One region of the Bacteroides sp. Ga6A2 genome, then DNA from elsewhere that is predicted to be linked to it. Evidence: riboswitches for the same ligand, from Rfam matches in the RefSeq annotation. Region 1 holds a riboswitch; each other region holds the start of a gene.

Region 1 (4,132 bases):
AATCTAAGTGTATCCATCTTTATGTCAGAATTTTAGGGTGATGTTGCCCATCATCGTAAAGCCAGCCATCGGAACGAATCCAAGCTCATAGTATCGGTTGTCGTTTGGATGTCCGTAGCTTTCGCAAATGGCAGAATAAACCCATCCGCTTGTGGCGTATCGTGCGTTGAACACGTTGTTGAGGTCAAGTCCGAAGGCTGCCTCCTTGATGTGCAACGGCTTTATCGGCATGGTGTAGCCCAAGTGAATGTTCGATACGCTGAACGCCGGCAGAGAACGGTCTTTGTTCGCGGTATTGTCGAGATACTGACGACCAACGGCAGATGTGTGCCAAACCGCCGTCATTCCCTTGTGGTGGAAACTAAGGAAGGCGTTGCCCGTAAAGGCTGGTGAGAAGGCGAGGGTAGAGTTGTCGTAGTGTATTGTTCTGAACTCATCCTTGCTGTCCCAGTCTTCAACCACCTCGTCGAAATCCTTAATCTTGTTCCGGCTAACCGCCATGTTAAGGTCGAGGCTCAGCCAAGGCGTGAAGTCGGCTCCGCATTGCAGTTCAATTCCGGCGCGATAACTGTCCTTGATGTTCGTTGTCAGCTTTTCGCCAATCTCATTCTCCTGTCCCGTCTGTACAAACTGGTCGGTATAGTCCATGTAATACAGGTTTATTCCGAGGCGGCATTTCTTGTTGCTCAGGGTGTAGCCCAGTTCGTAGTCCAAGAGCGATTCGGCTTTCGGAGCAGGATATGAGCCGTTGTCAGTAAAGTTGTTGCGCTCAGGCTCGCGGTGGCTCAAGGCTGCCGAACCGTAGACGCGGTGTTCGCCCAGAGTCCACGAGAATCCGGCTTTCGGATTGAAAAAGTCGTATTTCTTGTCGATGTCCAGTTTCTGGTTGTAGAAACCGCTCTCGTTGTCGTAGAACTTGTCGTTTATTCCGTCGGTCTTGTAGCCAACGTGGCGATACTGAATGTCGGCAAACACGTTCCAGTTGTCGGTTATGCTGAATGCCGCCTTTGCAAACGCGCTTCCGTCGGTCTTTGTCGCGTCAGAATCGTAATAGTCGTATCTGCCGTTTTTCAGGAATGTGGCAGCAATATCCTTGTCGGCAATATAAGTGATGTAGCCGAAGTGGTTTCCGCTGAAATACTGCATAGCCACGCCGCCTACGATGTCCCAGCGGTTGCGCTTGTAGCTTGTGTTCCATACAAGTCCGTAGGTGTTCTGTTCCAGACCTTTCTTGCGCACAAAGTCGCTTCTCTTAACTGCGTTGCCGTCGGCATCAGTATATTTCAGACCGAACTTGGCAAGTTTGTAGTTGTAGCGGAACTGGTCGTAATAGCCGTAGCCGTAGGTGTAGCGTGCCGATGCCGTTGTGCTCCAGTAGTTGTTTATGTCCCACGCAAACGACAGAATGTTGTGGTCTTGCCAGAAGTTGTCGGTCGTTCTGCTCCATAGCGAGCCGTCGTTCATCTCGTAACGCTTGGTTATGTATTTTCCGTTGGCATCCTTTGCAAAGTTTCCGCTTTCGTCGTAAACAAGACGTTCGTACAGAGAGTTGAAGCGTCCCAGTCCTACTTCGTACATGTCTTTGTATGTCTTTATGCCTGTGTTTGCGCCGTATGTTCCGTCCATCAGACTAAGGTCGTCGTCGCCGGCGGTAATGCCGCTCCAAGCTTGTCCGGTTTTCTCAAAGTTGCCTATGTTCTTGTATCTAATCTGAATACGGTCGTTCATCCATGTAATACCGCCGTAGTATGAGCCTGAGCGTCCGGCTGTTCCGTGAATGAATCCGTCGGTATTCGTCTCGTGGTATGCGCCGTCTATGATAAGGTGCTTGAACAGCAAGCCCGATGACAGCGAGACTCCGGCGTTCCAAGTGTTGTAAGAGCCGTATGAGCCCGAAACCTCGACTGTAGGTGTTGGCGAAGGCGCGGCCGTAGAGAGAGCCACCGTTCCGCCGAATGCGCCGTCGCCGTTGGTAGATGTACCAACGCCTCGCTGAATCTGTACCGAGCCGAGCATTGCTCCGTAACTGTTCATATTAGCCCAGAATACGCATTGGTCTTCGGGCGAGTTTAGCGGCATTCCGTCGAGCGTTACGTTTATGCGCGAGTCGCCAGCGCCGCGGATTCTCATATACGATGTTCCTGTTCCAACGCCGTTGTCGCTCCATGCAATAACGCCCGGAGTCTGCGAAAACAGCATTGGCAGTTCCTTTCCAGTTCGTGCAAAACTCTGCAACTCAGTCTTTCTGATATTCGTAATGGCATAGGGGGCATTTTTCTGCGCTCTTACGCCGTTAACAACAACCTCTTGCATCTGTTCAATCTTCAGCGAGTCGTACTGCGCATGTGCAGCCGTCGCCACGGACATTGTTGAAATGCCCAGCAATACAATCTTTTTCATGTTCATCTAAAAAAACGGGGGGGAGTCGTGTCCGAAAAACAACCTATCCATACCTACGTCGGCATTATCCGATTCAGGTTCGAGGGTATCATCTCAGCCAACAAACGGTTAGCACCCCTTGATAATCTGTTAAAAACGATGCAAAAGTACAAATTTTCTGCCAATCAAAAAACAAAAACTGTTCCGATTATTTTTTTCTAGTTGTGGAATTACATCGCAGGAATTCTGTTATCCGGCTTTTTCTGATGGCTTGTACAAAAAAAGAGGATTCCATTTTCTGGAATCCCCCTTTTTGAAAAATATGGTCAAATGTGATTCTATTACAGAATTGTCTTGACAGCCTCAAGCATACCCTTTGACTGGATAAGGTCGAGGTACTCTTTAACAAGAGCAGTAAGACCAGGAACCTCGTTGAGGTTCTGCTTGCTCTCCTTCCAAATAACGTCTGTTGCGCCAAGAACGCCCTCTGCAACCTTCTGAGTGTCGCCTGTAGCCCAAAGTTGAGTAAGAAGATCCATAATCTCCTGTGCATCGTTTGGCTGGATAGGAGCACCGTCCTCGCGAACGCCACCCTTGTAGTAAGTGATGATTGCTGCCAAACCGAATACCAAGCCCTTTGGAAGCTCGCCCTTGCGCTCAAGATAAATCTTAAGGCCTGGAAGGTCGCGAGTCTCGAACTTAGGGAATGAGTTAAGCATGATAGAAGTAACCTGATGGTCAACGTATGGGTTCTTGAAACGCTCAACAACATCGGCTGCAAACTTCTGAAGCTCGTCCTTTGGAAGGTCGAGAGTCTCCATCAACTCGCCAAACTGAACCTTCTCGATGTACTTGCCAAGAACAGGGTGGTTGCAAGCATCGCGTACGATGTTTACGCCGCTGAGGTAAGTAACAGGAGAGAGAACTGTGTGAGGGCCGTTGAGCAATGTAACCTTACGAGCGTGGTAAGGAGCCTCGCTCTCGGCAATAAGAACGTGAAGACCTGCCTTCTCTGCTGGGAACTCAGCACGAAGCTCGTCGCAAGTCATGTTGCTAGCCTTCTCGATAACCCACAAGTGGAAGATTTCAGCCTGAACAACCAAGTTGTCGGCATAGCCAATCTTCTCCTGAATGTCCTTGATTTCGTTGCGTGGGAAGCCCGGAACGATACGGTCAACCAATGTAGCGCATACATAGTTGTACTTCTCGAACCACTCCTTGAATGCTGCGTAGTCAGCACCGAAGTCAGCCTTCCAAAGCTCGATGTACTGCTCGATGCACTCCTTCAGGTGGTGACCGTTAAGGAAGATAAGCTCGCAAGGCATGATGATGAGACCCTTCTTAGGATCGCCGTTGAATGTCTTGAAACGACGGTAGAGAAGCTGTGTAAGCTTGCCCGGATATGATGATGCAGGAGCATCTGAGAACTTGCAGTTAGCATCGAAAGTGATACCAGCCTCAGTTGTGTTAGAGATAACGAAGCGGATTTCTGGCTGGTCTGCAAGAGCCATGAATGCTGCGTTCTGTGAGTATGGGTTAAGAGCGCGGCTGATTACGTCGATACGAGTAAGGCTATTTACTGCCTTGCCCTCGTCAAGACCCTGAAGATTAACGTGATACATACAGTCCTGACCGTTAAGCCACTCAACCATACCTTTCTCGATAGGCTGCACAACTACTACGCTACTGTTGAAGTTTGTCTTCTGATTCATATTGTAGATAATCCAATCTACAAAAGCACGAAGGAAGTTAC
Region 2 (4,132 bases), on a different contig from region 1:
GCAACGTTGTTCTGCCAGCCACCGAGGTAGTTTCGGAGAACGAGTTCTTCGACTATGATGCCAAGTACAACGGTCAGGTTCAGGAGATTACGCCTGCCCGCCTGTCGGACGAGACAACAGCCAAGGTGCGCCAGATGGTTTCTGAAATCTACGACATTCTGCACGCCAACGGCATAATCCGCATAGACTTCATCATTACAAAAGATGCCGAGGGCAACGACAAGCCTATGCTGATGGAGATTAACACAACACCAGGCATGACTGCCACAAGCTTCATTCCGCAGCAGGTAAAGGCTGCCGGTCTGAACATGGGCGACGTGCTGAGCGACGTGATAGAAAACCAGTTCTAACAACCGACTAACAACTTTAATCATGACTATTCCTGAAGAATTCAACGACATACGGCCTTACACTCCCGAGGAGTTGCCAGCCGTGTATCAGGAACTGATAGCCGACGAGGAATTCAAGGCTGTGATGGCAAAGGTGATGCCCGACGTTCCGTTCGAGATGCTTGCAAAGCAGCTTCTGCAGTGCAAGACCAACCTCGAATTTCAGAAAGCACTCGTCTACCCTCTCCTGAAGAGTCTCGTAGCAAAGTGCGGCAAAGGCATGGAGATGAATGCCGACAGTCTTACCCACCGCGACAAGCATCATACCTTCATCTCTAACCACCGCGACATCGTGCTCGACTCGGCACTTCTGTCGGTTCTTCTTGTAGACAATGGCTTCGACACAACGGTAGAGATTGCCATCGGCGACAACCTCCTTATCCGCCCTTGGATAAAGAAGATTGTACGCATAAACAAGAGCTTCATTGTACAGCGCGCACTAACCATGCGCCAGATGCTTCAGGCATCGGCTACGATGAGCCGATACATGCACTTTGCCATCAACCATAAGAACGAGAACATCTGGATGGCGCAGCGCGAAGGCAGAGCCAAGGACAGCAACGACCTTACTCAGGACAGCATCCTGAAGATGCTTGCAATGGGCGGCGAGGGCGACATCATAGACCGTTTGAAGGACATGAACATCGTTCCGCTGAGCATCTCGTACGAGTTCGACCCATGCGACTATCTGAAAGCCAAGGAGTTCCAGCAGAAGCGCGACAACCCTGACTTTAAGAAGAGCCAACAGGACGACCTCGACAACATGAGCATCGGCATCTACGGATTCAAGGGACATATCCACTATCACACCGCGCCTTGCATTAACGAGTGGCTCGACACTATTGACCGCAGCACTCCTAAGACCGAGATTTTCGGCATGATTGCAAAGCACATCGACAAGGGTATACACTCGAACTACATGCTCTATCCTTGCAACTACATCGCGATGGACGAGCTTACAGGCTCGGACTCATCAGACAAGTACACAGCCGAGGACAAGGCTTTCTTCGAGAAATATCTGGCAGGACAGATTGCAAAAATCGACCTCCCGAACAAAGACGAGGCATTCTTGCGCGAGCGCATACTTACAATGTATGCCAACCCTGCAATAAACAAGGCAAAGGCTTTGTAGCATAATATCAGCAACCTATATGGCGGAGTAATCTAAATGTTCGATTACTCCGCTTTTTTATTGCAAAATAATCAACGTTTTTTTAGGAAATAACAAAAATAATAGTTTATTTTGCACCTCAGTAGAACAGAGGGGTGCCCTGAACGTCTTTCAAGGCTGAGATTATACCCTAAATACTTGATCCGGCTAATACCGGCGAAAGGACATGTTTCAAAGCCTCACCGCACACTTTGTTTCTACAGAATTTAGAACGAAACAAAATTCATTGTGCATGAAAATAACCGTAAACAATAAGGAAACTGAGTTCGACGGCACAAGCGTGAGCGACCTTGCCGCACAGCTCCAACTGCCCGAAAAGGGCGTGGCAGTAGCCGTAAACAACGAGATGATTCCGCGCTCGGAATGGAGTGCCACACCGCTTGCCGAGAATGCCAACGTGGTGATAATAAAAGCCGCTTGCGGCGGATAATATTCTGAAAAACTTAAACTTATATAAATGGAGAAATTAGTAATTGCTGGCAAGGAATTTGGCTCGCGCCTGTTTCTTGGCTCTGGAAAGTTCAGCTCAAACCAAGTGATGGAAGAGGCTATCAAGGCTTCTGGCACAGAGATGGTTACACTTGCCATGAAACGCATTGAGCTTGACGACAAAGAAGACGATATGCTTAAGCACATTGCCCACCCAAACATACAACTTTTGCCTAACACATCGGGCGTGAGAGATGCCGACGAAGCGGTATTCGCCGCACAGATGGCGCGCGAGGCTTTCGGCACTAACTGGCTGAAACTCGAGATTCATCCCGACCCTCGATACCTTCTGCCCGACTCTGTAGAGACTCTGAAGGCTACCGAGAAGCTTGTAAAACTGGGCTTCGTGGTTCTTCCATACTGTCAGGCAGACCCCGTTCTGTGCCGTCAGCTCGAAGAGGCTGGCGCAGCAACCGTAATGCCATTGGCTGCCCCTATCGGCACAAACAAGGGTCTTGAAACAAAGGAGTTTATCCGCATCATCATCGAACAGGCTGGCGTTCCAGTGGTTGTAGATGCAGGCATCGGCGCACCAAGTCACGCAGCCGAGGCAATGGAGATGGGCGCATCAGCATGCCTCGTAAACACGGCAATATCGGTTGCAGGCAATCCTGTTGAGATGGCAAAGGCTTTCAAACTGGCTGTAGAGGCTGGCAGAATGGCTTATGAGAGCGGACTGGGCGCAGTAACATCGGGCAACTTGGTGGCATCGGCATCATCGCCGCTAACCGCCTTCCTTAACGACTAACAGAAAGATAAAGATGTTTTCAGACGAATTGGAAAAGATTGACTGGGACGAGACAACCCGGAAAATCATGTCGAAGACCGATGCCGACGTGCGACGCGCGCTGACAAAGAGCCATTGCGACGTTGAGGACTTCATGGCCATGCTCTCTCCCGCCGCCGAGCCTTATCTTGAACAGATGGCTCAGCTGAGCAAGAAATATACCGAGGAAAGATTCGGCAACACTATGTCGATGTTCATTCCGCTCTACATAACCAACTCGTGCTCAAACTCTTGCGTCTACTGCGGATTTCACGTCAGCAACCCAATGCCGCGCGTAATCCTGACGCCAGAGCAAATTGAGAACGAGTACAAGGCGATAAAGGAGATTGCACCTTTCGAGAACATTCTGCTTGTCACGGGCGAGAATCCGGCAAAGGCAGGAGTGCCCTATCTGGCAAAGGCTCTCGACATTGCAAAGAAATATTTCTCGAACCTAAAGATTGAGGTTATGCCTCTCGCTGCCGAAGAATATGCCGAGTTGCGCGAGCATGGTCTGAACGGCGTTATATGCTTTCAGGAAACATATCACAAGGCAAACTACAACATTTATCATCCGCGCGGCATGAAGAGCAAGTTTGAGTGGCGCGTAAATGGTTTCGACCGCATGGGACAGGCTGGAGTGCACTCCATAGGCATGGGCGTGCTGATTGGACTGGAGAAGGAATGGCGCACGGACATAACGATGATGGCTTACCATCTGCGCTATCTTCAGAAGAAATATTGGCGCACTAAATACTCGGTTAACTTTCCGCGTATGCGCCCGGCACAGAACGAGGGCTTCCACCCTAACTGCTACATGACGGACAAGCAACTTGCTCAGGCTACTTTTGCGATGCGAATCTTCGACCACGATGTAGACATCAGCTACTCAACACGCGAGCCTGCCTTCATCCGCAACAACATGGCTATGCTTGGCGTTACCACTATGAGTGCCGAGAGTCGCGTAAATCCGGGCGGATATCATACTTATCCGCAGGCTTTGGAACAGTTTACGGTGAGCGATAACCGCAAGGTTGGCGACATCATCGCCTCGCTGAAGGCTGTAGGCCGCGAGCCTGTATGGAAGGACTGGGACGCAAGTTTCGACCATAAGGCTTCGTAAGAAACTTGAAAATTGAGAATTGAAAGTTGAAAATTTTAATTGACAATGGACAATTGACAGTTGACAATTTTTCTTTTGAGAGTTGAAAATTGAAAAATTCAGAATTAACAGTTCTTTTTAAAGAATTTAGATTTTCGAGTTTCTACGACTTTTTACAACCGCAACAACACAATCAACTTTTATACAATAGCAAG
Region 3 (4,132 bases), on a different contig from region 1:
AACCGTGTCGAATTCGAGTCCTTTTGCCGAATGAATGGTCATCAGAGTGACCTTGTCTCCACCGTCATCAGACTCATCAAGGTCGGAAATAAGCGATACCTCGGAAAGGAAATCGGGCAGCATAATCTCATCGATGCCTTGCTCCTGACGCTCTTCGACAAAACTCGCCAAGGCATTCTTCAACTCCTCGATGTTTTCGAGTCTGTCCTGACTTTCGCTATTCTTTTCGGCATACAAATCCTTCAGAATTCCGCTTTCTGAAATTATCTTCAAACCTATTTCCGAAGCGTTCATCTGCTTGGCAGCCTCCTGAAAGCCGAATATCAAATCCTGAAAATTCTGCAATTTCGTGAGAGTTCCCTTGTTTACGTCGAGTCCGAATTTAACAGGTTCAGAAAGGACATTCCACATCGAAACCTCGTTAGAAACGGCGCACGCCGAAACCTTCTTTATTGTTGTTTCGCCAATTCCGCGCGCCGGATAGTTGATTATTCGCTTCAGAGCCTCCTCGTCGTTTGGATTTATTGCCATTCGCAGATATGCGATGACATCCTTTATCTCCTTTCGCTGGTAGAACGACAATCCGCCGTAGATTCGGTAAGGAATGTTGTTGCGCATCAGTTCGTCCTCAAAGATTCGGCTCTGCGCGTTGGTGCGATAAAGAATGGCAAAGCGTTTGTAACTGCGCTCGCCCGAATTGTAATATTCGCGAAGCCTCTTAACGATGGTTATGCCTTCTTCGCGGTCGGAATAAGTATTGTAAACCTCGATTGGCTCGCCTATTTTGTTTTCAGAAAAGACATTTTTGTCTATCTGATTACTATTCTTTGCAATAACGCTGTTCGCAGCATTAACGATGGTCTGGGTTGAACGATAATTCTGCTCCAATTTGAAGACCTTGGCGCAATTATATTGCTTTGTAAAGCCGAGGATGTTCTCGATGTTTGCTCCGCGGAACGAGTAGATGCTCTGGGCATCGTCGCCAACCACGCACACGCGCTGCTTGTCCTTCGTCAACTCCCATACAATCTTGTGCTGGGCCACGTTCGTATCCTGATACTCATCGACCATAACGTACTCGAATCGCTCGGCATACTGTCGGCGCACCTCTTCGTTCTTCGAGAAAAGAAAATATGTGTAGACCAGTAAATCGTCGAAATCCATCGCATTCGCCTTTCGGCAGCGGTCGACGTAAGTCTGATACAGCAATCCTGCCTTCGGAATCCTTGCGCGCTCGTCACCCTCGACGGTTGCCCTGTCGCTGCGATACGCACCGGGAGTTACAAGATGGTTCTTTGCACTCGATATTATTCCTGCGATAGCCGAAGGCTTGTATGTCTTATCGTCAAGCCCCATTTCTTTGATGATGGACTTTATCAGACTCTTCGAATCGCTGGCATCGTATATCGTAAAATCGCGAGTAAAGCCTATTTTATCAGCCTCAACACGCAGAATTCTCGAAAAAATTGAATGGAACGTTCCCATCCACAGATATTTAGAGCGATTGAAACCAACTTCTTGTGCAATACGTTCCTTCATCTCGCGCGCCGCCTTGTTGGTAAACGTAAGCGCAAGAATCCGTGAAGGGTCGAGTCCAAGATTCATCAGATATGCAATCTTGAACGTCAGCACTCTGGTCTTTCCAGAGCCTGCGCCAGCAATCACTAACGATGGACCTTCGTTATACAGCACAGCCTCGCGCTGACTCTGATTAAGTTCATCAAGAAAGTTTTCTTTCATTTACATCATTATTATATAGTAGTGCAAAAATACAAAAATACGGCAATTTCTCCGATTTTTTCAGCAAAAACAATCTGGCGGCGCACGAATGAAGTTTTGCCAAGGCTGAGATTTTTCGGAAAAAAGAACAATAAGTTCAAGCATCAGACAAAATTAGCCGCCGAAAACGTCCGACTTTTACTTTTTTTAATTACTTTTGCAGCCGTATATGACAAAGGGGTGCCTGAAAAGGCTGAGATTATACCCTTATAACCTGATCCGGTCAATGCCGGCGTAGGGATTGTTTCTACAGTTCACATTCATCCGCCCTTGTCTATATATAAATTAAGGTAAGATGAATCTGAAGAATTTTCAACTACAGTTTATAACACATTTCAACGACTCTACGGATTACGTCGAATCGGCTTTGTTGGCTCTCGAAGGTGGTTGCCGCTGGATTCAGCTTCGCATGAAGGACGCATCGGTTGATGAAGTACGGGCCGCAGCCTTGCAGATTATGCCTGCTTGCCGAAAAGTTGGAGCAACCTTCATCATAGACGACCACGTTGAACTTGTAAAGGAGATTGAAGCCGACGGCGTTCACGTTGGCAAGAATGATATGCCCGTAAACGAGGCGCGCCAGATTCTGGGCAACGACTTCATTATAGGCGGAACGGCTAACACCATAGACGATGTTGAAATGCACTACCGCAACGGCGCAAACTACATAGGCTGCGGTCCGTTCAGGTTTACCACAACGAAGAAGAACCTCTCGCCTACCCTCGGGCTCGACGGCTACAGAAGTATCATCGGTGCGATGAAGGAAAGAGGCATCGACATACCGCTCGTTGCCATTGGCGGAATTACGTCAGACGACGTGCCGAGCATAATGGAAACAGGCGTATGCGGCATCGCCCTTAGCGGAACAATCCTCAACGCTGAGAATCCGGCAAGCATGACAGCAAATCTTCTGCAGCTTATTTCGGACGCAAAAGAAAAACAATAAAAAACAAAATATTTCAACTAAAAACATGGATAGCAAGACAAAAATTTCATATCCAGCATCAGAAAAAGTGTACCTTCAAGGAAAAATCTATCCTGAGATAAAAGTTGGTATGCGAAAAATCAACCTTACGCCAACCGTTAAGGTTATCGATGGCAAGAAGGTTATAACCGAGAACGACCCAGTTTATGTTTACGATACAAGTGGAGTTTTTAGCGACCCAAATGTAGAAGTCGACTTAAAGAAAGGACTTCCCCGTTTGCGCGAAGAGTGGATTCTGAAGCGCGGTGGCGTTGAGCGTCTTTCCGAACTGACATCAGAATATGGCCGTATGCGTCAGGCAGACAAGAGTCTCGACCACCTGCGTTTTGAACACATCGCCCTACCATATCGCGCCGAGAAAGGCAAGAACATCACACAGATGTACTACGCCAAACAAGGCATCATCACTCCCGAGATGGAATATGTAGCCATCCGCGAAAACATGAACTGCGAACAACTTGGAATCAAGTCGCACATCACCCCCGAATTTGTTCGCGACGAGGTGGCAAGAGGTCGCGCTGTTATCCCAGCCAACATCAACCACCCCGAGGCAGAGCCGATGATTATCGGCCGAAACTTTCTTGTTAAGATTAACACTAACATCGGTAACTCTGCCACCACATCGAGCATAGACGAGGAGGTTGAAAAAGCCGTTTGGAGTTGCAAGTGGGGCGGCGACACGCTGATGGATCTTTCTACCGGCGACAACATTCACGAAACACGCGAGTGGATTGTACGCAACTGTCCAGTTCCAGTGGGAACCGTACCAATGTATCAGGCTATGGAGAAGGTTAACGGCCATGCCGAGAAACTGACTTGGGAGTTGTTCCGCGACACACTTATCGAGCAATGCGAACAGGGCGTTGACTACTTCACAATTCATTGCGGAATCAGACTTAAAAATATACACTATGCCAACGACCGTCTGTGCGGAATGGTAAGCCGCGGCGGCTCAATCATCTCAGAATGGTGCAGATATCACAAGAAGGAATCATTCCTTTATGAACATTTCGACGACATCTGCGACATCGTGGCTCAGTACGACGTAGCCCTCTCGCTCGGCGACGGACTGCGCCCGGGAGCAACATTCGATGCCAACGATGCCGCTCAGTTTGCCGAACTCGACACTATGGGCGAGCTTGTTGAACGCGCTTGGGCAAAGAACGTTCAGGCATTTATCGAAGGCCCAGGACATGTTCCAATGCACAAGATTCGCGAGAACATGGACCGCCAGTTGGAGAAGTGTCACGAAGCACCGTTCTACACGCTCGGCCCTCTCGTTACCGACATCGCACCGGGCTACGACCACATAACAAGTGCCATCGGAGCGGCTCAGATTGGATGGTACGGCACGGCAATGCTATGCTA

What was found. Region 1 has a riboswitch for thiamine pyrophosphate ahead of T538_RS0101995 (TonB-dependent receptor). Riboswitches for the same ligand answer to the same signal wherever they lie in the genome.
Region 2: another riboswitch for thiamine pyrophosphate. It lies ahead of thiS (sulfur carrier protein ThiS); the one in region 1 lies ahead of T538_RS0101995 (TonB-dependent receptor).
Region 3: another riboswitch for thiamine pyrophosphate. It lies ahead of T538_RS0102445 (thiamine phosphate synthase); the one in region 1 lies ahead of T538_RS0101995 (TonB-dependent receptor).

Annotation. Positions count from the first base shown of each region.
Region 1 is NZ_JNKX01000008.1:94,270-98,401, forward strand. Features, by position in the region: gene pnuC (nicotinamide riboside transporter PnuC) at 1-17, opposite strand, end outside; gene T538_RS0101995 (TonB-dependent receptor) at 25-2,400, opposite strand; TPP riboswitch at 2,433-2,529, opposite strand; gene T538_RS0102005 (tagaturonate reductase) at 2,721-4,132, opposite strand, start outside.
Region 2 is NZ_JNKX01000026.1:36,223-40,354, reverse strand. Features, by position in the region: gene T538_RS0107725 (D-alanine--D-alanine ligase) at 1-350, shown strand, start outside; gene T538_RS0107720 (1-acyl-sn-glycerol-3-phosphate acyltransferase) at 373-1,521, shown strand; TPP riboswitch at 1,642-1,743, shown strand; gene thiS (sulfur carrier protein ThiS) at 1,793-1,990, shown strand; gene T538_RS0107710 (thiazole synthase) at 2,018-2,797, shown strand; gene thiH (2-iminoacetate synthase ThiH) at 2,811-3,938, shown strand.
Region 3 is NZ_JNKX01000011.1:19,376-23,507, forward strand. Features, by position in the region: gene T538_RS0102435 (ATP-dependent helicase) at 1-1,740, opposite strand, end outside; TPP riboswitch at 1,946-2,037, shown strand; gene T538_RS0102445 (thiamine phosphate synthase) at 2,075-2,725, shown strand; gene thiC (phosphomethylpyrimidine synthase ThiC) at 2,751-4,132, shown strand, end outside.